Regions from separate parts of the Neobacillus sp. KR4-4 genome, predicted to be linked through region 1. Evidence: riboswitches for the same ligand, from Rfam matches in the RefSeq annotation. Region 1 holds a riboswitch; each other region holds the start of a gene.

Region 1 (5,540 bases):
TTGGTTTGCTTCATGACCATTAAGCCCATTTTTTGTGGAATAATCGGCAAATCCTCTAAATTCCAGGTTTTATATTTTGTGTCATAGTGTTCTGGCATTTTTAATTCAATTAAATGGCCGAGTGCCCATGTGACAATATATTGATTGCCTTCCATATAACTTTTATGTTTTTGATTGCAGCCAAGTACACGGGCAAGTTCCCTAGCCACACTTGGCTTTTCAGCAAGTACAAGAGATTTCATAGTTACTCCTTTCAGGTACATCCATTTTAACCTGTATATAGTATAACGGAATCTCAAGATATTTTGTAACCTAAGCATTTTTCCTTTCATTTATTATCTCGCTAAAGTATTATCGTCGTAAAATTCTGGAAATTAAATTGACAAATATGCTTAGCACACCATACAATATTATCACTAAGTTAAATAAAGAATGGAATGATACCCATGAGGCATCTGAAAAAATTCAATCAATTCATCATAAAAGAGGCTGGACTCCCAATCTATTAGATTCGGAATCCAGCCTCTTTCTTTATTATACTACAGTGGTAGAGGAGAGAGACGATATGATAACACTGACAGGTGGAAGTTTAACATTAGAGCAGATGAAAGATGTTTTATATCGAAAACAAAAGATCATGGCTTCAAGTGAGAGCCTGGAAGCAGTTAAGAAGAGTCGAGAAGCAGTTGAAAGAATTGTTTCTGAATCAAAAGTAGTTTATGGAATTACGACAGGATTTGGAAAGTTCAGCGACGTCCTTATTGATAAAAACGATGTTCAGGACCTCCAACTTAATTTAATTCGCTCCCATGCATGCGGGGTTGGTGAACCTTTTCCAGAATTAGTTTCCAAAGCAATGGTACTTCTACGAGCTAACGCTCTCCTCAAGGGTTTTTCAGGAGTCAGACCTGTTGTCATTGAAAAATTATTAGAGTTAGTAAATCAGGATATCATTCCTGTTATCCCACAGCAAGGTTCTCTGGGGGCAAGCGGTGATTTAGCCCCGCTTTCTCATCTTGCACTGGTTTTAATTGGCGAGGGAGAGGTATTTTACAAAGGGAAGCAAATGGCGGCTTTTGAAGCACTCCAACAAGAGGGAATTTTGCCTTTAACCTTGGGGGCCAAAGAAGGTCTAGCCCTTATTAACGGGACACAGGCGATGACAGCTATGGGTGTGATCGGGTATTTGGAGGCTGAACAACTAGCACATGAAAGTGAGCTAATTGCAGCTATGACAATGGAAGGGTTAAATGGAATTATTGATGCATTTGCGGAAGAAGTTCATGTTGCTAGGGGTTATAAACAACAAATTGATACAGCCGCAAGAATCCGTGGTTATTTAAGTGATAGTTTATTAACTACACAGCAGGGCGAGTTACGAGTTCAAGATGCTTATTCTCTCCGCTGCATTCCACAGGTTCATGGTGCATCGTGGCAAGCTCTGGATTATGTGAAAGAAAAATTAGAAATTGAAATGAACGCGGCAACGGATAATCCATTAATCTTTGATAATGGGGAAAAGGTGATTTCTGGGGGGAATTTTCATGGACAGCCGATTGCTTTTGCAATGGATTTTATGAAAATTGCCGTGGCTGAACTGGCGAATATTTCAGAAAGACGGATTGAAAGATTGGTTAATCCGCAGTTGAATGATTTACCAGCATTCCTTAGTCCTCAACCTGGTTTGCAATCTGGGGCAATGATCATGCAATATGCGGCAGCGGCACTGGTATCAGAGAATAAAACACTTGCCCATCCAGCCAGTGTTGATTCCATCCCATCCTCTGCTAATCAGGAGGACCATGTAAGTATGGGTACAATTGCGTCAAGGCATGCCTATCAAATTATCCAGAATGCACGAAGAGTTGTGGCAATTGAACTGATTTGTGCGATGCAGGCGGTGGAGATTCGCGGGATTGATAAAATGGCTGCAAATACTAGATTGTTTTACGACAAGGCACGCGAACAGGTAGCATCCATTAAACAAGATAGGGTATTCTCAAAGGATATTGAAAAAGCTGCTTATTGGCTTAAGTCAATCGATTTTTCACCATTTATTAGAAACTTAAGGATTGAAAAGGGACAATTCTAATAATGAATTCTTAAAAAATAAGAAAGATAAGTTTTTGAACTTAGATTACTGTCTAGCTCCAGCGCCCTAGCGGCTAGTGTCCTTCGCTCTCCGCCCTACGATAAGTCAACATCGAATCGCCTCCGGCTCTTCGTGTTTCCTTTATCTCAGTTGGAGTGCTCCAGGCCATACGCCGCTGACCAGGGCGCTTGCGCTTTTCTTAATAAAAAAAAGGCGTGAGATGCTCACGCCTTTTATTCTGTCTGATCATTTAGTAATCGGGCAGTATCTCCTCGATACTCATCCTCGTTTTCTACACGATTTTTAAACGCTTCACGTACAACTAGGAATTCTTCGTCACCAACTGCTTCTTTCGCATGTTTTTCTGTTAAACTGCCTTCCGGGAAGTTTCCTGGATGGTTTTTCTTTTTATGTTCAAAATGTTCTCCACGTGCCAATTACAACACTCCTTTCGTCTACGCAAGTATCATTCCCGAAACAGAGTGAAATAATTACTTTTTTAATTCCTTCCACAAAAAAGAAAAAGCTGAATGACAGTGGAATCCTTTTAATAGATTCAATCTTCACCAACTTTTTGTTTGGTGGAGTCTGGCTTGCATATGCGATCCAAAAAATACCCTGCAAACACAATAAATGCAATCGGAATTGAAAAATTCAACACATGGATAAAGGTCATTGTATGAAATCACCACCTACTCTAGAATATTAATAATATTCAGAAAATAATTTCGTTGTTTACATTATATGCCAATTTTCACAGCTTAGACAAATATTTAAGTTATATGTTGGAAAAGTATTCTGGTTTTGGCTAACGAAAGGAGTAAACAACAAGGTTTTTTCCAAAAACTAACTATTTTGACAGATGGTGTTTAGATTAAAAGTCTTAATTGGGATATTTTTGTAGAAATATGGTATAATTTGTTATAAATAATTGTGTGAAAATTTAATCAATACGACAAATTACAACAACCAACTAAAATAGGACTAGATATAATATCAATAACGATTAAGTAAATTGTCCTATCGAATTCAGTGACTTAAGTTTTATTAAATGTCAGAAAAAGGCAAACCTGTTGAAAAGCAGGGACGCAAAGCCGAGGGTCTAAGGCAGGTTTTTTGCTAGGATGGCCGGGCTACCTGGAATACATTCTGTATTTTAGGAGTGAGTATAGTGGTTATTACGAAAAATGAATTTGAAGTAATCGATCAGGAATGGATTGCACTCATATTGGAAGCAAAGGACTTAGGGTTATCCATAGAAGCAGTTCGTGATTTCTTGGTCACAGAGAGATGATAAGACACATGGAAGTACAAAAAAAGCATTCTACACAAAAATAACTTTTTTGTAGAATGCTTTTCTTTTTCAATAAGATTGTTTTATTTCTACTTATCATTTTGATTAATTCGCCATTTGTTAAATTCAAGGAAATCTCGAAATTGTTCCTTAGAAACGCCCGAATTCATTGCGTCCTTGACTAGATTCATCCAATCAATATCTAGTTCCTCTTTATTAATCTCTTCATGTATCAAGTGATCTACAGGAATATTTAAAACAACAGCGATTTTTTCTAGAAACTTTATAGAAGGATTCTCTTGTTTGTTATTTTCAAGGTTACTTAAATAAGATTTAGCCACACCTGCTTGAGCAGCAAGTTCGGAAAGTGACATCTTTCTATCTAAGCGAAATTTTTTTACGCGATCACCAATCATTTGTCTCACACCCAATTATTATTCACTCTACATTAATTCTATCAAAAAGAATAAGAAAGCACCATATTAAGAACAAATTAATAAGGAAAATATGTACTTTATGAAATAATATAGATAAAGTATTTTTGAAAAAATATCAGGATAGAGTTATATTAAAAGTGTTGCCTATTGCGGCATGTTTTATAATTTATTAGTGGTATGTTTTTAGTCGAATAACAATTTTGATTTGCATACATAAAAATAAATAAAAAGGAAGGGGACCCTACAATAATGATTGTCCTTAAATCACAACGTGAAATAGATGCAATGAAAAAGGCAGGGGAAATTCTAGCTGCCTGTCATAAAGAAATAGCTAAATTGATTAAACCAGGTATTACCACTTGGGAAATTGATGCCTTTGTGGAAGAATTTCTTAAGAAAAAAGGTGCGACTCCAGAACAAAAAGGCTATAAGGGCTATGAATATGCGACATGTGCAAGTATAAATGACGAAATATGCCACGGCTTTCCAAGGAAAGAACCTTTAAACGAAGGGGATATTGTGACGGTAGACATGGTTGTTAATTACAACGGTGCGCTAGCGGATTCTGCCTGGTCCTATGCAGTTGGAGACGTATCAGAGGAAACGGAGCGTTTATTAAAAGTAACAAAAGAAGCGCTGTATAAAGGGATCGAACAGGCCGTTGTCGGTAATCGAATCGGAGACATTGGGCACGCAATTCAAAAATATGTTGAAAGCGAAGGGTTTTCGGTTGTAAGAGATTTTATTGGCCACGGAATTGGCGCTGTAATTCATGAGAAACCGGATGTTCCTCATTATGGACTGCCAGGCAAAGGGGCAAGAATCAAAGAAGGGATGGTCTTTACAATCGAGCCCATGGTTAATGTAGGACGATATCAAACAAAAATGGATCTCAATGGCTGGACGGCAAGAACTATTGATGGAAAGTATTCAGCGCAATACGAACATACCCTTGCCATTACCAAAGATGGGACCGTCATCTTAACTGAACAAGATTAACAACAAACAAACCCGTTATGTGCATAACGGGTTTTCGCTTTATTTCTTTCGAAGGCTTCCAAGCTCTTCTACTAATGCTTGCATTTCATTAGGACTAAACGAATTTTTTCTTTGGACCATATCATAAATCTCTTTCAGTTCCTCGTACATTTCTTCATCAAAATGTGAAGGTTTAATCGCACCAAGGTTCAAGACTTTTAACTTTTCCTTTATTTGTTCAATCATAAATTCAACATTTTCAATCGACTTTTCAGATAAATTCATTTCGGTCATCCTTTCCGAATAATTATTAAGTTCATCTTTTCATGTAAGAAATTATATGTCAATAAAAAAATCATTAAAAGAGAATATGGACTTGCATGCACTCCGTCTATCTAGGAAAATAAAAATATGCAGGTTTTGGTATTTTTTACATGGGGTACTATTGATAATAACAAGGATTAAAGGAGACGTTAACATGACACAGAAAAATCAATTTTGGCGCGGAATGATACTCGGGGCCATTGCTGGCGGGGCCATTAGCCTTTTAGATAAACAAACACGTGAAGTGATGAAAGCAAACGTACAAAAAAACACATCAAGACTTACCTATGTTTTTAGAAATCCTGGTGAAATTGCGGAGAAAGTTAAGGAAACAGCTGAAAAAGTCAAGACAACCGTAAAGCAGGTTAATGAAGATATCTCCTTTATCACAGATAAGGTAGAAGAATTACGCGAA
Region 2 (5,540 bases), on a different contig from region 1:
CTAAGCCAGTGAATCAAGAATCTCTTCAGGAACAATTAACATGGATGGTCAATAGTGAATTATTAACCCTGGAACAAGCTGCAGTAATCGATAAAAATTTGATTATTCATTTTTTTGATTCCGAATTGGGACGAAGATACTTTAATGCTAAAACACTCAACAGAGAAGTTCCATTTACACTTTCCATGCATGCTCGTGATGTGTATCCTAATTGGAACGAGGAAGATGAATCTGTGTTTGTTCAGGGGATTATTGACTGTATCTTAGAGGATGAAGATGGGCTGGTTTTAGTGGATTATAAGTCAGATCGGATAACTGATCGCTATAAAGGCGGGTTTGACCAAGCCAAGACAATTCTTGAAAACCGCTATAAGATGCAAATTAACTTATATACCCGTGCAATTGAACAAATCTGGAAAAGGAAGGTCAATGAGCGGTATTTGTTTTTCTTTGATGGGGCTCATATTTTGAAGGTTGAAAGAGATTAATTCAATAAAAAATGACATAGACCATCTTATGGTTTATGTCATTTTTTTAATTATTACCCACAATTGGCTGATCGATTAAGTTCGTATCAAGTACATTGGTGCCACTTAATCCAGAATTCGTTACGACGATTCCCCCGGTGTTAAATGCACCTGAGCCTGCATTTGTCTTAGAGGCACTTTTTGGAGAGATATATACAGTATCGCCAAATTGAACAATACCGCCACCTACGTTAACGATTTGGACGGGACCGATAATCGCTGGCATAACAAACATCCTTTTTAGAAAAGTTACTTTTATCCTTATGAGTAACTTATGCATTTATCTTTGTCCTTGTTCTCCTTCGTTTTCGCCATTTCTAGGACTGGGATATAACTGTCGAATATGTTTAATTCTGGCTTCCATGGAAACATGGTTGCTGCTCCCAACGTGCAAGAGGGAAGCTGAAGATATCCCCGTAATATCAATTCGGCCAACCTTAATTAGTGGGTTAGGATTTTGACGGGAATATGTGTAAGATTCATTAATAGGGAGAAAAGGAATAGGTTCGGAATAGACCTGGTAAGAGGATAAGTTCCCTTCATTTCCATAAAACACTTCGCTCTCCCTTTGGACCGCGAGTGCTCTTGAAAGACCATTTATAATACAGGAATCCCCTATCTGTACCGTAGAGGAAAAAGAGACGATTTTAATATTAATTGTATCTACACAAGAGGTTCTCTGCAGCATGTTGTTCACTCCGGTGATAGCGGAACAAAAGGACCTATAATTAATGATTCCGCAGGGGTATCAAAAGTAGAGGCTAACTGGATTGTTTCTGTATCTCCCACCATTACTAACGAGGAACTTGCCACCCCGGTGATTTTGATGTTTTGGACAAAGAGTTCACGGTTATAAACTACAAAGTTCATTCTGTATGCATCCCTTTCAGGTTATCAGGTAAATTACTAAAAAAGACCATTACCCCGTTTTGTATTTCCTTCTTTAATGCTTCAATAATTAAATCATCTGAAGGGGCATCTGCAATCGTGCGATTGTCCGCAGGATGGGTGTTTAAATGATGTTCTATCCTACTCGGAAGCTGTTTAATGATGTCTTGTTTTATGAATGCTAAATACTCGTCATTTGGCAGAACGTTCAATTCTCTCTGAGTAGCTTCCACTATAGGAGGTAAATCCGATTCTAAATATCTATAAATGGCTTCCTCGATTTTCATTGATCTTTGCATTTGATCTTTTGGTGATATTGGGGTGGATAAGGATTGATTTTGTACGGCAAAGTCTTCAATTCCTGCTAATTCGGATGGATTTAGACCAATGTTTAACGTACCTTCAAGAGTCTCTACCTTTAGTTGATCAAATTTATACTCAATTTTGTCTACATGGATGGCCTGTTTTTCATATAATTGTTTGATTTCTGCTTGCATTTTTTGGAGAGTGCTCTCTAAAGACTGAATTCTTTGCTCCTGAGCTTGAATACACATCTGCAGCCATTGAAGATATTGGGAATAATCCTGATACATATAATCACCTCACAATTATTTCTCCAATAAACGTATTGATTATCATAAGATCGGCGGCCTATTTATCCTGTTTTCTTACTGCGGCTTGTAGGGGCACTGATGGTGTCCCTAATAAAGAGCCTGAAGATTTGATTGTTTGTGGTGCAGGTCCAGTAAATCCGCCAGTATTATATAAATGAGCCATCGGTTTAATAATCCCAGCACTACCTATTTGTAAGACTGAGGAATTGGTAATCCCGCCAATTTTTATGAAATTAATCTGAATGGACTGCTGGATATAAAAGTTCATTTAAAATCACCCATTCATTAAGCATTAAGTGCAATCCCTTGATCGTAAACATCTGAATCACTTGTATTAGTGGAACTTACATTATTTTGAAGTTGTAAGCTATCCCCAGTGTTAAAGGAACCAGCGCCAGAAAATGTTTTTGCGGTAGAAAATGGCATGATTTTATATACATCGCCAATATGGAAGACAGAACTGCTGCCAAGCGTAATGACCTGTGCAACTCCAACAATTGCTGGCATTTTCAACACCCTTTTTTCATAGTATCTTCTACATCCTATGTATGGGTAAAGGTAATGTGATTGATACGCCCAAAATTATTGAAATCAAAAATCCGATACGATTTTTAATATTCATTTGTAGAACGATCGATTAGAAATAGTTATAATTACCTATTTGCTTGTACAGAAAATAATAAATAAGTTGGGTTTTCGGTTGTTTAGAAAGGGACTATTATATGAGTAAGAGATCAGTCGGAAATAAACACTGTTTCTCGATAAAGGCAAACCTGATGAAAATCAGTGACGCAAAGCTATAGGGGCTAAGGTGCATTTGCACTAAGCCAGCCAGTTACCGAAAGATTAGGGTGTTTCATAATGGATATTCATGTCTGCATAGTTGTTCTATGTATCTATGAATATTCTATGAATTCTATCCCCCCTTTGGTAAAGGCGGGGTTATTTCTATTTTATGGAGGTGGAAACTAATCGACTACTTAACCTGTTTTGGACCTATAAATCCCCTTATTTTAGATGAAGATGTTTCAGAGGTTATGGTAAATGGACCTAACCAGGTGTACTGTGAACGTAAAGGAAAATTGGTATTAACGTCAGTACAATTCCGTGACAATGAACATGTCAAGACAATGATAGACAAAATTCTTGCCCCACTTGGATGGAAAATCGATGAAAGTTCGCCAATGGTAGATGCTAGGCTGCCTAATGGCTTACGTGTTAATGCCATCATTCCTCCCCTTGCATTAAATGGACCAGCCATTACAATCAGGAAATTTTCAAAGGATCCCTACCAAATTGAAGATCTAATCAACTTTGGGACAGTGACAGAAGAAATGGCATTTTTTCTAGATGCATGCGTGAAAGCCCGCTTGAATATGTTTGTTAGCGGTGGTACGAGGTCTGGTAAAACAACCACTCTGAATGCCCTTTCCAATTTTATACCTGATGAAGAAAAAATCGTAACGGTTGAGGATGCTGCCGAAATTCAGTTGGGACAGGGTCATGTAATCTCACTAGAACTTCGACCTTCCGAAATAAAAGGTAAAAGAGCCATTTCGATTCGAGAGCTTCTCAAGAAATCGTTACGAATGAGACCTGACCGTGTTATTATCGGAGAAATCCGTGGTGGAGAAGCGCTTGATATGCTTCAGGCAATGAATTCTGGCCATGATGGTTCACTTGCTACAGGGCACTCATATAGTCCAAGGGATATGATTAGCCGTTTGGAAACCATGGTCCTTTTAGCAGGATTGAATAATTCTATTAAAGACATTCGAGAGCAAATTGCAGGAGCAATCGATGTGATTATCCAGCAAACTCGTTTAATGGATGGAACAAGGAAAATTATCAATATTACTGAAGTTCAAGGAATGGAAGGAGAAAATATCGTTCTGCAAGACATCTTTTCCTTTAAACAAAAAGGAATTAATTCTGAGGGGAAAATTATTGGACAACTTATACCGACTGGTGTCCGCCCCAAATTTTATGATCGCCTAGAGGCATCAGGGATTCATATTCCAGCGTCATTGTTTAAATAATCTCAGGTAATAAGAGGCATTAAATTTATGAATGATTAGGGGCTGAATTTCCTTTAAATAGGGTTCGGCTTTTTCTTGTTCACTAAATTTGTTCGAGGGAGTTATTTCTTTTAATATATTAATTGTGAGACAATCATATTGAGGTGAAAAAGAGTGAAATTTGTGACAGTAGAATATAACCATGAATTGTTCGTTGGATTGCTTGACCAAACTGAGGCCGCAGTCCTTTTGTTAAACCTTGCTGAAGAAGCAAGAATGGGCATAAGAAGTTTTCCTCCTTCCCTGCTTAAATGTATCGACTTAGGAGATCTCTTTATTAAAAAGGTGAAAGAGGTTCTGGATTGGGTTACTAATTGCGGACAAACTTCATCTTTTTTCGTCCCAATTGAACAGGTAACTTTGCTTGCTCCTATTCCGAGACCAAGTAAGAATATTTTTTGTGTCGGGAAAAATTACGCAGAACATGCGATTGAAATGGGGAGTGAAGCCGATATCCCTGAACATATTATGGTCTTTACAAAAGCACCAACAACAGTTATTGGGCCTAATGAAATGGTCCTAAATCACAAAAATATAACGGCTCAACTTGATTATGAAGGCGAGCTTGCCGTCATCATTGGTAAAAAGGGGCGGGCAATAAAAAAAAATAAGGCATTGGATTACATTTTTGGCTATACCATTATTAATGATGTAACCGCACGAGATTTGCAATCGAGGCACAAGCAGTTTTTCATCGGCAAAAGCCTTGACACAACCTGTCCGATGGGACCTTGCATTGTTCATAAAAGTTCTATCGATAATCCGAATTCCCTAAATATCGAGACGAAAGTAAACGGAGAATTAAGACAGAATTCAAATACTAAGAATTTTATTTTTCCGATTGAAGAGGTTATCTCCATTTTATCAGATGGAATGACACTGGAACCTGGTGATATTATTGCAACTGGGACACCAGCTGGTGTAGGGAAAGGGTTTAAGCCCCCTAAATTTTTATCTCCAGGTGATCAGATGGCAGTCACAATTGAAAAAATTGGGACACTGAAGAATACTATTCAAGAATAAAGCTATACTTGAAAAATAATTTATAGCATTCTCCTATTTGTAACTTTATTTGACTTGCTTTTTTTCGTGTTTATAAACTGTTTATGGTATGATAAGGTTCGAATTAAAAGAAATTTTATACAAAAGGAGGAACTAACTTGATTCACGGTCATATTACGGCTTGGCTTTTAGCATTAATTCTATTTGTAGTAGCACTTTTTTTACATAAGGGTGGAAAAGAAAAAGGTGCAAAAATTGTTAAAATGATTTTACGAGTATTATATTTGCTTATTATTGCAACTGGTGCAGGGCTTCTATTTTCGGTTTACAAAATTGATGTTTGGTATGTTTTAAAAGCGGTTGTCGGACTTTGGATAATCGGATTATTCGAAATGATTCTTAGCCGTGTGGCTAATAACAGAAGAACTTCT
Region 3 (5,540 bases), on a different contig from region 1:
GGTGATGAATAAGGGAAAAATCGTTCAACAGGGAACACATGAGGAGTTAATGGGACAAAAAGGTTTATATCGAAAACTCAATGAAACATCGTATAGTTCTAAAAAAGAAACACCTTTGTCTTTAGTTTCAAACTAATAAATGGGAGATGAGGCTGGTGAGTCTAGAGTTCGTGAAATTTTTATATGATAGTAAGAAATCACTGCCTCAGGATGAGGAGCTGTATCATCAAGTTCTTCAGGATATTGAAGATGACGGTACTGCCTCCCAGGTTTATTTTTTATTAAAACAGCAGGGGAGGCTCGAGCAAACTCCTGCGTTTTTTCAATTTCATCTTAAAGAAGAATATAATAAAGGATTGTATCAAAATCTTTTTATTAAAAATCAAACAGATCAATTATTAAGGTTGTTTGAGGAGAAAAAGATAGACGTTATTGCGCTGAAAGGGGTTTATTTTGCTGAGAAATATTTTGGCCACATCGGGGCAAGGGCTACCTCTGATATTGATTTATTAGTCAAAATTCAGGATCTTACTATCGCCATTGAATCTGTTAAATCGTTAGGTTTTACGGTGGAAGAAGAGTCCATACCTGGTCATTTTCATTGTAGTTTTAGCAAGAAATTACCTGATTCGCCCACGCCGCTAGTGGTGGAATTACATTGGGATTTGGTAAAAAGAAGTACCTCGAGGTTTAATATAAATGATCTTTGGGAGCAGTCGGTACCCGTGAGCCAATCCGGGTATATTAAAGAACTTTCCCCACTTCATACCTTTTATATGATTTGCCTTCACGGCTGGCGCCATAATTTAGACTCAATGAAATATTTTATGGATATTATTCAAGTCATTGACAAGGAGAGGAAGGAGATTGATTTTGACCATTTCATACAGCTCGCGGAATCTCACCAAACCTTAAAGCGGAACATCAGGACCTTATCCATCGTTTATCAGCAATTTCCACACTTAGACGAAATCAAGATGTTCCCATTTCAAGTGAATACTCTTTGGGAATACCAAACTTTAAAGGCATTTAGGCAGTACTGGGATTTCCTCGATTATCAATTTTTTAGCTATGATACATTCAAACATACATTGATTGAAATTGGTAACTGGCTTTGGCCTTCAGAATATGAAGTATCTTCACAAATAGATGAGCAGTCACAAGGCAAGAAAATGTACCTCTTGTTGTATAAGAAGAGACTTACTAGTCTATTAAAGGCGGTATTGCCACATTAATAAGCCATCTAACCTAACCAGATGGCTTATGTTTCTTTCATATGCAATTATTTATAAATGAATACCCTCAAATTGTTTTCCCCATCAATTGTGGCTAACAAAACATTCTGGATCCCTGTTTGATGTGTTTGATTAAGAGTATCCACAAGCCACCTTTCATTCTTGTTTTTTTCTTCTAGTGTATGATGAACAATCTTGCCTTCTCTTATAACGGTCTGTGGGAGATCAAAAGGCTTCGTTGTCATCTGGTAGGTGGATGGCGTAATCGGCTCATACTGCGGATCTAAGAAAATGGAAAGTTTCCCATCTGATTCCCATAGCGCTAATGCTACTTTTTTTACATCCTCAATTTTTTCTTTTCTCAACTCTGCTAATAAATAATCAATTGAAATTCTAGCTTTCTTTAACCCTTTATAAAGAATTTCTCCTTCTTTAATAAGAGGAAATGGATCGGGGTCTAGAAACTTTCCGATGCGGGTTGATTTTAAACTGATAAATAAACCACCGGTATACAGAACCACCAATACGATGGTTGTAGTCATCGCACCTTTCATTCCAAGGTGCTCGTCTGATAATGGATGGGCAATAATATTACCAACAACTAGGGCGATAACGAAATCAAGTAATCTTAATTGAGAAATGGCACGTTGTCCCATTAGTTTAGCAACAATGAGCATAAAGAAGAATCCAATTACAGCTCTTAAAATCCACTCCATTAAATTAAGCGTTTCTTGAGCTTGCAAAAAATCCATTGAAGGCAAATAGTCACTTCCTTACCTTGTAAACGTCTTACTTAGTATTGTCACGAATAAGTACTTTTAATATAAAAAATACTGATAAAATACCGAATGAGTCAATAACTAAATCGTAAAGCCGTCCATCTCTACCAAAAAACAGTTGCAGGAATTCTGTTAAAAACGCAAAAATAATGGATATGCCAATAGAATATTTGTGACTTCTAAATAGATTGAAGAGAAGAAAATCCATGATCGCAAAACCAACAAAATGTCCTAATTTAATTTTAATAAATTCAGGATGAATCAAAGTTAAATCATTAAAATAAAAAAAAGACAAAAAATCAGGATTTGAAACCCACTTTAATCCAAAAGAATGTAAATATATTAGTCGCTCTATACTCTCAGTCCAGGTATTTACCAACAAAAATAGGCCCCATAAAATAATCAATAGAACTTTTATGAAAAGAAATCGTTTCTGTGTCTTTCTTTTCTTATCGATTCTACAACTACCTTGTATCGGTTGATGATCCAAAGTCCTTGCTCCTAACTAACTATTATTTCTTAATATACATTTTACCATTGTTCCTTTTAAAGAACAAACGGGGATATTCACATTAAAATAATCCAATAATCTACCACTTTCGTATTATAGGTGAATGAAATTTATCTGGGTAAAATTAACTCCTCTCCGTTTACAAAATTCTACAATTTCTTTATAATGAACAAAGGAAGTTCTTTTTTAGGAACTAATAATTAGAAAAGAAGGGGAATCATGATATATCCACTAATAAAAGAAAGAAACAAGATTCACATTGTGAAGGATTCCTATCATTGTGCATGCGGTATAGTCTTTAACAAGGATCGGATTATTAATAGGAAGACCCTTAAAAAAATTAAATTTATTGAAATAGGTCAGGTAACATGTGAGAAATGTGTTTTAAAACTTCTAAACTACGATTAATTGGTTTATATAAATTTTGTCGAAATTCTGTCGATATTTTTGGAAATATTTTCATTTAGTTTCCATCAAGACTATAGTACTATTAGTTTATTCTATAATAATTTAATACTTTAATACTATGAATGACAAAGGCAAACCTTTCGAAAGATTGGGACGCAAAGCTACAGGTCTAAGGTTTTTAACTAGGATGGCTGAGTTACCTAAAATAGTAATCATTTTAGGAGGGTTAATTTTGCCTGCATTAACCGTTGAACAAGATATTGATACAGAATGGTTAGATCTTATTAATGAAGCTAAAAAGATAGGACTCTCTATTGATGAAATTAGGGATTTCCTAAATCGCTCCCTTGGATTAAAGACGATTGAACCGGAATATAATTAATAAGAGGGGTAATTGAGTGTTTAATTTTCGCAATATTCAATTGATTAAAAAAACAGCTTAACAAATTAATGAGCAATTTGTTAAGCTGTTTTTTTAATTTTAATAATTTAAAAACTTCACACAAACCGGATACGGAACCTCGATATCAGCCTGAATCAATGCAAGTTTTCCTGTGTTTTCATCACGCGAAAACAAGACGAGGTTACTGGACTCTTGGTTTGACGCCACAATGAATTTCTCTGTTGGGTCGAACATAAAATCTCTCGGCCAATCACCTTCAGTGGAGGTGCGATCAACAAAACTAAGCTCTCCCGTTTCTTGGTTTACACGGAAAACAGCAATACTGTTATGGCCACGATTCCCCGCATAAACAAACTGTCCATCAGATGAAATATGAATGGCGCTTCCTTGATTATTCTCGGTGAAATCTTCAGGAAGCGTTGAAATATATTGTTTCTCTGTAAAATGACCATTTTCCGAATGATAGGATAAAACAATCACTTCCGAACTAAACTCTGTCATGATATATGCAAATTTTTGGTTCGGATGGAAAACTAAATGTCTTGGTCCGCTTCCAGCTTTTAATGGAAGAAAGTGCGCTTTTGAAAGTGTTCCATCACTGTTGACTGCATAAGTAATTAAAGCATCAATACCCAATTCAACCACTGCTAGATAATTCTCATCAGGGGTGATGCCGGCATAATGGGTATGCGGTTTCTCTTGTCTTGGGTCTGGACCAGAACCTTCATGTTTTATAACCGATGCAGCTGGTTGAATCGTTCCATCTTCCTGGTTAATTAAATAAGATTCTACCGATCCTTTATGATAATTGGCACTGAATGCATAACGGTTGTTACTGTCAACACTCACATGACAAGGCGATGAGCCCTGAAGTAACTGACGATTGAGCTCGGTTAATCCGCCTTCCCTGTTTATGGAATAAGCAACTACGCCTCCATTTTCTCCTTCTTTAGCCACAGAATAGAGGTATCGATTGTCCTTACTGATCGTGACATAAGTTGGATTCTCTAACTGTGCAGCTGCAACTTGAATATCTTCGATTCTTTTCTTATCCGTATTTAGTTTAAACGTATAGATTCCTTCGCTGCCGCCCTTGGTGTATGTTCCAATATAACCGATAAATGTTTGGTTGTTTGTCATTTTTTTGGCTCCTCGAAAAATGTAGTCTGTTTATTTTAGCAGAAATTTTATTTATTACTCAAATATAGAACCTGAATTAACTGAAAATTAATTTGATATGGTATAGTTTGGGTGTTAGTTTTATCCAAAAGCGAATAGAAATGAGGGTACCCCACATGGTTTACCAAGCTGCAGAAAATCGTTATGAATCAATGAAGTATAATCGGAGTGGCCATTCAGGGTTATTACTACCGGCCGTTTCACTTGGACTTTGGCACAACTTTGGCGGTGTGGATACATATGAAAATGGACGGGCAATGCTGAAAAGAGCGTTTGATTTAGGCATTACCCACTTTGATTTGGCCAACAATTATGGTCCGCCGCCAGGTTCGGCTGAAGAAATGTTTGGTAGAATCTTAAAAACAGACTTTGCTCTATACCGTGATGAAATGATCATATCTTCAAAAGCGGGCTATACGATGTGGCCGGGTCCATACGGGGATTGGGGCTCAAGAAAATACTTGATATCTAGTCTAGATCAAAGTCTAAAACGAATGGGACTTGATTATGTTGATATTTTTTATTCACACCGTCCAGATCCCAATACACCACTTGAGGAAACCATGGGGGCATTAGATTCTATTGTTCGTCAAGGCAAGGCGTTATATGTTGGAATCTCTAACTATAGTGCTGAACAAGCGTCAGAAGCTATCAAAATCTTAAATCAGTTAGGAACACCTTTGTTAATCCATCAGCCAAAGTATTCGATGTTTAACCGCTGGATAGAGGATGGCTTACAGGATGTGCTCCAGGAAAACGGGGTAGGTTCAATCGCTTTTAGTCCGTTAGCGCAAGGTTTATTAACAAATAAATACCTAAAAGGGATTCCAGCCGATTCTCGTGCAGCAAGCTCTACAGGGTTCTTGCGTGAGGAGCATGTAACTTCAGAAGTATTGAATCGTGTTCAAAAATTAAATGAAATTGCAACAGAGCGTGGTCAGAGTCTTTCACAAATGGCGCTTGCTTGGGTTTTACGCGGAGAAAAAGTTACTTCTGTCTTAATAGGTGCAAGCAGAGTGAGTCAA
Region 4 (5,540 bases), on a different contig from region 1:
AGAACTTGAATTTGTTGAGGTTCAAACTGGGATTGGCATAAGTGACCAAGATTTTACTCGTTTGTATTTTGAATGGGATGATGTCATTAACCATTTCCAAAAATCAAAGGCAAAAGTTATCTTATAACAATTAGGGAGAGGACTTTTGTCCTTTCCCTTCTTTTTTATTGTCGAGGTGAATCATATGAAAACCATTGCCTATTATATTTCTGATTATGGGTATGGGCATGCTTCAAGAAGTATTGCGGTTATACGAAAACTTTTAAAAGACAATGAAGTCAAAATTTTTGTTTGCCATTCCTTTGCTCTATCTTTTATAAAAGAGTCCCTTCACTCTAATCGTGTAAGTTTTAGAACTATAAAGACAGATGTGGGTTACTTTCTGGAAAAGGATTCGATTCATCCTGATAAAAAGCGATTATTTGAGGAATATAGAAATTTCGTCGATGATTGGGACTTCAAGGTTGAGCAGGAGAAAGAGTTTTTAAAGTTAAATCAGATTGACTTAGTTGTTTCAGATATTTCACCACTCCCATTTGAAGCGGCTCAAAGATTGGATATTCCTTCTATTGGTCTTTCTAATTTTTCATGGTATACGGCTTATCAGAATTTAATTGATGACGGAGAACTAAAGGCATACAAAGCGGCCTATCAAAAGATGACACATTTCTACTCTTTGGCAGGAAGCAATGAAAATTGGAATGTCCCAACCAATCATTATGGATTTTTTTCTAGAGAAGTAGATTGGCAAGAGGTTCAAAGAATTAGAAAGTTGATTAACCCAGATGAGACTCGGAATGTCATTTTTCTAGGACTTGGAATGAAAATAGACGTGGGTTCACTTGAGGAACTTCCCATTTGGGACAGCCCGAACTGCGTATTTTTAGTATCCTCAAATGTTCATGTTAATCGTCCAAATGTATTTCAAATTCCAAGTGATTATTTGGAATCTCAAAATTATATTGCTGCATCGGATCTAGTCATTTCAAAAGCAGGATGGGGAATGATTGGGGAGGCAATAAGTGCTAATGTCCCTTTATTAATCCTTAATCGAGCATCCATGAAAGAGGATCAAAATACGATCAATTATCTAAAGAAACATCATCTTTGTCATACAATCGAATGGGATGATTTCAAGGACTATCAAGTTGACGCGTCAACCATAAATTGTGTGGAAAGGGAAATGAGAAAGAATATCTCATCTAATAATAATGAAGCAGATAAGATAGCAAAGGACATCCTGAAAATAATGAAATAATTCTATTTATACATCTTGGGTAAGGGGGATTTACGTTGACTTGGTTACATAATACTCCTTTTTCTACAAACTTAAGATAAGTGATATTTTTAAAATAGAAGGGAGGTTGTATAGATGAATAAAAGAAAAGGTTGGATCCTAGCATCGATTCTTTGGATGGCATTAATTTTTTGCTTCACACAGCTTCCGTATTTTACTGGAGAAAAAACATCCAAGGCTATTCAACATGTAGTAGTGAAAGAGCACAATACTATTCACACACCTAGTGCGGACCATGAAGAGATTAATGTACTGAACCTGATCGTAAGGAAAGCAACACATGTTACGGTATTCGGGATACTAGCTCTATTATTGTTTAAATCACTTGAAATCTATCGATATTCTTATATTCTTTCATGGGTGCTAACCTTTCTTTATGCGGTAACAGATGAATTCCATCAATCGTTTATGCCAGGAAGAGTTTCATCTTTTAGGGATGTCTTGTTTGATTCTCTTGGAGCCTTTCTTGTTCTGTCATTCATTTTATTGATTAATAGAAAGAGAAAGCTAAGTTATTCAACAAAAGTTATCAATTAGAGTGAAAATTAAGCCTGGTGACATGTTAAAGGACCGAGCGGAACGGTTCAAGTATTATATGAAGGCACATTAGTATTGGAGACCCAGAACAATTTGAGTTGAAGAAGGGTACACATTTGATTCTTCCTGTCGGTTTCGGAGATTTTGAATAAGATGGGGAATATGAAAATTATCGTTTCGGATACCTAAGATACACTTTTTTTGTATGCTAAATCCTCCCGCTTTACGGTGGATTTTTTTGAAAACCTACCATAAAACGGGAATAGCGATTTGGAATCTAGTACATTATACCGTACTTTATTATATGGATATGTACACTATGAATGAATCATCATTTGAATAACTAATTTAATCCAACCGAAAAACGCAAACCATAATGGAACACTTAAAGACGTCCCCCACAATAATCCTAATAAAAGATTCCCTTGCTTGTCCATGAAATCCACTCCTATTGTTAGTTGTAGATAAATCTGGTAATGCACGGTTCAGTTTTTTAGTATATTTGTAAACGCTTTCAGTTTTCTTTTTTATATGATAACCAAATATGGATGGGGAATAAAGTAGAAATATGCAAATAACATGCAAAATATTTCGACAGATTCACTTATTAGACTTTTTATGTCAAGGGGGGGACCAATCTATTATTTACTATTTTTCAATTGGAACGAGAGTGCCTCTCCTTAGTGAAAGATTTTACGTAGGATAAAATAGACGATTCCCCATAAAGGAATGGATAAAAGAATCCCCCAAAGGCAGCCCCTGCCGAAATTTCGCCCATCTTCCTTCTCTGCCATATGTATCACTCCACTTCCGAAACAGGTTGCTTATCACTATTTAACCATGTATGGATGAACGGTTATATTTAATTCGTTCGATGAATAGTTACAAATTTTATGGCATTGTCGAACAGAATCAATAATGAAGGTGTTTGCAATTGCCAGATTATTAACATATAAATAGGTTATTTGCTCTATTTATTACTAGAAACAATTAGTATATTATCAATAAAAACACATAGTTCGTACGAAAGGGCAAATCCATTGAAAAGTGGAGGCGCAAAACTAAAGGGGCTAAGGTTCTAAAACTATGCCAGCCAGCTGCCGAATATGATCACCTTACGACGGATTATGAATATACTCTGGGAGGTTACACTATGGTTATCTTTATTGCAGGCTTATTTGTTGGATCGTTCTCTATGCTTACAGTAATGAGTCTTATGGTTGCAGCTAAAAGAGGAGACCAACTACTTGAATCACAACGATAATTTGAAAGCGTTTTCTAAACAACCTCAACTTTTGGGGTTGTTTTTTATTTTTCAAAATAAGTTAATTACATATAATTTAAAAAAACGGAAGGGGAGAACGGGGTGAGAAGGGAAAAAGTACTGATTACTGGCGGAGCTGGGTTTATTGGCGGGAATTTCGTTCATTATATGATGAATACATACCCTCAATACGATATTTATAATCTTGATTTATTAACCTATGCCGGTGATATAACAAAGCATCATGATATCGAGGGGAGACGAAACTATCATTTTATTAAGGCGGATATCACGGAGCGCGAGGTGATCATTTCGTTGTTTGAACAAGAGAAGTTTGATTATGTGATACATTTTGCAGCGGAAAGTCATGTCGATCGATCGATTGCTGATCCGAGTATCTTTGTTTGGACCAATGTTTTAGGGACTCAAGTGTTATTAGATGCGGCTCTGCAGGTGGGTGTTAAGAAGTTTGTCCATGTTTCGACCGATGAAGTATATGGTGAATTGGACTTTGATCCAACTACGTTCTTTACAGAAGAGTCCCCATTGCAGCCCAATAGTCCCTATAGTGCAAGTAAAGCATCGTCAGACCTGCTAGTAAGAGCCTATCATGCAACATACGGACTTCCAGTCAATATTACACGATGCTCTAATAACTATGGACCGTATCAATTCCCAGAGAAACTGATACCAATGGCCATTTCTAGGGTTCTAAATAATGAAAGGGTTCCGGTATATGGAGACGGAAAGAATGTCCGGGATTGGCTCCATGTCCTGGACCACTGTTCAGCCATCGATCTTGTCATGCATAAAGGTGTTACGGGAGAAGTTTATAATATTGGCGGGCATAACGAGCGGAGTAATTTAGAAGTGGTAAAGACAATCATTCGTTTCTTAGGGAGGTCGGTTGATTTAATTGAATTTGTAACGGATCGGTTGGGGCATGATAAACGTTATGCTATTGATCCTGCGAAGATAGAGAAGCTTGGCTGGAAGCCTACTTTTACTTTTGAAACTGGTATTTCTCAAACTATTAACTGGTATTTAAATAACAATTGGGGTCGGATCAGGTAAAGTTGCTGAATTACCGAATATCCAGCCATCTAACGGAAAAATCAAAAGAGAACTGAAATCAGTTCTCCTTTGATGTAAACTTTATAGCTAAATCGTATTTTAAAAGTGAGTGGATATTAAATCTTTGATTTTATCCTGGTCAATTACCAGTTGATAGTTATTAGCCTTTAAAATGTCATCATACATTCTTTTTCCAACACCAGGAATCTGATGATATTCCAATTGTGTATTTGGTTCAAAGTCTTTTGCTGCAAGTCCAAGACTTAACATATCGGAAGTTGACATATTGCTTGCTATTACAAAGTTAGGAATAGATTTTACGAGTGAAGGCAGATTATTGATATTACTTGGACTTAGAGCTTTCTTAGCAATTCCTTTTAGTGCCTCTTCTTGGAGTTTTTGACGGCCATACTCTCCGCTTTTTAGAGAATAGCGTTCGTGGACAACCTCTGCGACCATTTTTCCATCTAAAGTATGTGTACCTGCACTTATTACTTTATTTTTATTTTCCTTATACCAAGGATGGGTTAATTTAACATCAAATGGGACATTCATATCAATACCACCAACCGCATCAACCATCGCTTGAAAGCCGCCATAATTGGTTTCTACATAATAATTGATCGGAACACCGGTTAATTCTCCAACTGCGTTGACAGCAGCCTCTATCCCTTTTTTGGCCCCTTTTGTTGCCTGCATAATATATTGGACACTCGTAATTTTGGTATATCCATAGCCATCTAAATGGACACGGGTATCACGTGGAATGCTTATTGCATCATATTTATGCTTCGTTAAATCCACATGAACAAGCATCATTGAATCAGAATGCCCTATCTTTTGACCTTTTCTTTCATCGGAACCGATTAATAACAAATTAAAAACAGGTTCTTTTATCTCTACACTCTTATTTACTTGCTGTTCATTGTTCCCAGAATTTACAACGGGAACGGATGTAAAATGATTATCTGGCTGTAATTGATAATATCCGTATCCTACGCCAGCAATAACGAGTAAAAGGATACCCAAAAAGCTAAATCCTACGATTTTCCATTTATTTTTTTTGCCTTTTTCTTTCATATTTCCTCCGATATTGGTAGAGAGTTTCCTCTAAATTAACTAGGTTAATAGTCATAAAAATATTTTACTGTTTTTGGATATTGGATTCAATATTAATTAATTGGAAGGAACGCGGTTGTATTTGTCCATATTCATTTGAGCCAGAGCTATTATTCATCCGCAGGCCAGGTAAAAATAATAGAAATTTTGATGCCGCGAATAATAGCGGAATTAAGAGGCACAAGCAGCTAATTGGTACTATGTCTACAGCATTTAGGACACCGGGACTGATTTGGATTCTAATTATTG

The links. A riboswitch is a leader RNA that binds a small molecule or an ion and turns the genes downstream of it on or off. The one in region 1 is predicted to bind cyclic di-GMP.
Region 2: linked by a shared signal. The riboswitch ahead of ACE198_RS14875 (TadA family conjugal transfer-associated ATPase) and the one ahead of ACE198_RS25700 (anti-repressor SinI family protein) in region 1 are both predicted to bind cyclic di-GMP.
Region 3: linked by a shared signal. The riboswitch ahead of ACE198_RS18065 (anti-repressor SinI family protein) and the one ahead of ACE198_RS25700 (anti-repressor SinI family protein) in region 1 are both predicted to bind cyclic di-GMP.
Region 4: linked by a shared signal. The riboswitch ahead of ACE198_RS01800 (DUF3789 domain-containing protein) and the one ahead of ACE198_RS25700 (anti-repressor SinI family protein) in region 1 are both predicted to bind cyclic di-GMP.

What each region holds. Positions count from the first base shown of each region.
Region 1 covers NZ_JBHHJU010000039.1:1,316-6,855, reverse strand. Annotated here, with positions in the region: gene ACE198_RS25715 (DNA topoisomerase III) at 1-242, opposite strand, end outside; gene hutH (histidine ammonia-lyase) at 566-2,092, shown strand; gene ACE198_RS25705 (hypothetical protein) at 2,326-2,529, opposite strand; cyclic di-GMP riboswitch class I at 3,146-3,233, shown strand; gene ACE198_RS25700 (anti-repressor SinI family protein) at 3,264-3,386, shown strand; gene ACE198_RS25695 (helix-turn-helix domain-containing protein) at 3,476-3,802, opposite strand; gene map (type I methionyl aminopeptidase) at 4,073-4,822, shown strand; gene ACE198_RS25685 (DUF1128 domain-containing protein) at 4,862-5,086, opposite strand; gene ACE198_RS25680 (YtxH domain-containing protein) at 5,280-5,540, shown strand, end outside.
Region 2 covers NZ_JBHHJU010000013.1:67,939-73,478, forward strand. Annotated here, with positions in the region: gene addA (helicase-exonuclease AddAB subunit AddA) at 1-488, shown strand, start outside; gene ACE198_RS14845 (spore germination protein) at 535-753, opposite strand; gene ACE198_RS14850 (spore germination protein GerPE) at 808-1,215, opposite strand; gene ACE198_RS14855 (spore gernimation protein GerPD) at 1,221-1,397, opposite strand; gene gerPC (spore germination protein GerPC) at 1,394-2,008, opposite strand; gene ACE198_RS14865 (spore germination protein GerPB) at 2,067-2,297, opposite strand; gene ACE198_RS14870 (spore germination protein) at 2,315-2,536, opposite strand; cyclic di-GMP riboswitch class I at 2,786-2,872, shown strand; gene ACE198_RS14875 (TadA family conjugal transfer-associated ATPase) at 3,028-4,068, shown strand; gene ACE198_RS14880 (fumarylacetoacetate hydrolase family protein) at 4,222-5,130, shown strand; gene ACE198_RS14885 (YisL family protein) at 5,268-5,540, shown strand, end outside.
Region 3 covers NZ_JBHHJU010000019.1:5,487-11,026, forward strand. Annotated here, with positions in the region: gene ACE198_RS18045 (ABC transporter ATP-binding protein) at 1-136, shown strand, start outside; gene ACE198_RS18050 (nucleotidyltransferase domain-containing protein) at 156-1,235, shown strand; gene ACE198_RS18055 (DUF421 domain-containing protein) at 1,283-1,987, opposite strand; gene ACE198_RS18060 (VanZ family protein) at 2,025-2,504, opposite strand; cyclic di-GMP riboswitch class I at 3,054-3,137, shown strand; gene ACE198_RS18065 (anti-repressor SinI family protein) at 3,166-3,315, shown strand; gene ACE198_RS18070 (lactonase family protein) at 3,415-4,476, opposite strand; gene mgrA (L-glyceraldehyde 3-phosphate reductase) at 4,632-5,540, shown strand, end outside.
Region 4 covers NZ_JBHHJU010000002.1:23,667-29,206, reverse strand. Annotated here, with positions in the region: gene ACE198_RS01815 (sugar phosphate nucleotidyltransferase) at 1-127, shown strand, start outside; gene ACE198_RS01810 (glycosyltransferase family protein) at 185-1,258, shown strand; gene ACE198_RS01805 (VanZ family protein) at 1,373-1,834, shown strand; cyclic di-GMP riboswitch class I at 2,855-2,939, shown strand; gene ACE198_RS01800 (DUF3789 domain-containing protein) at 2,988-3,098, shown strand; gene rfbB (dTDP-glucose 4,6-dehydratase) at 3,201-4,172, shown strand; gene ACE198_RS01790 (LCP family protein) at 4,272-5,252, opposite strand; gene ACE198_RS01785 (MFS transporter) at 5,333-5,540, shown strand, end outside.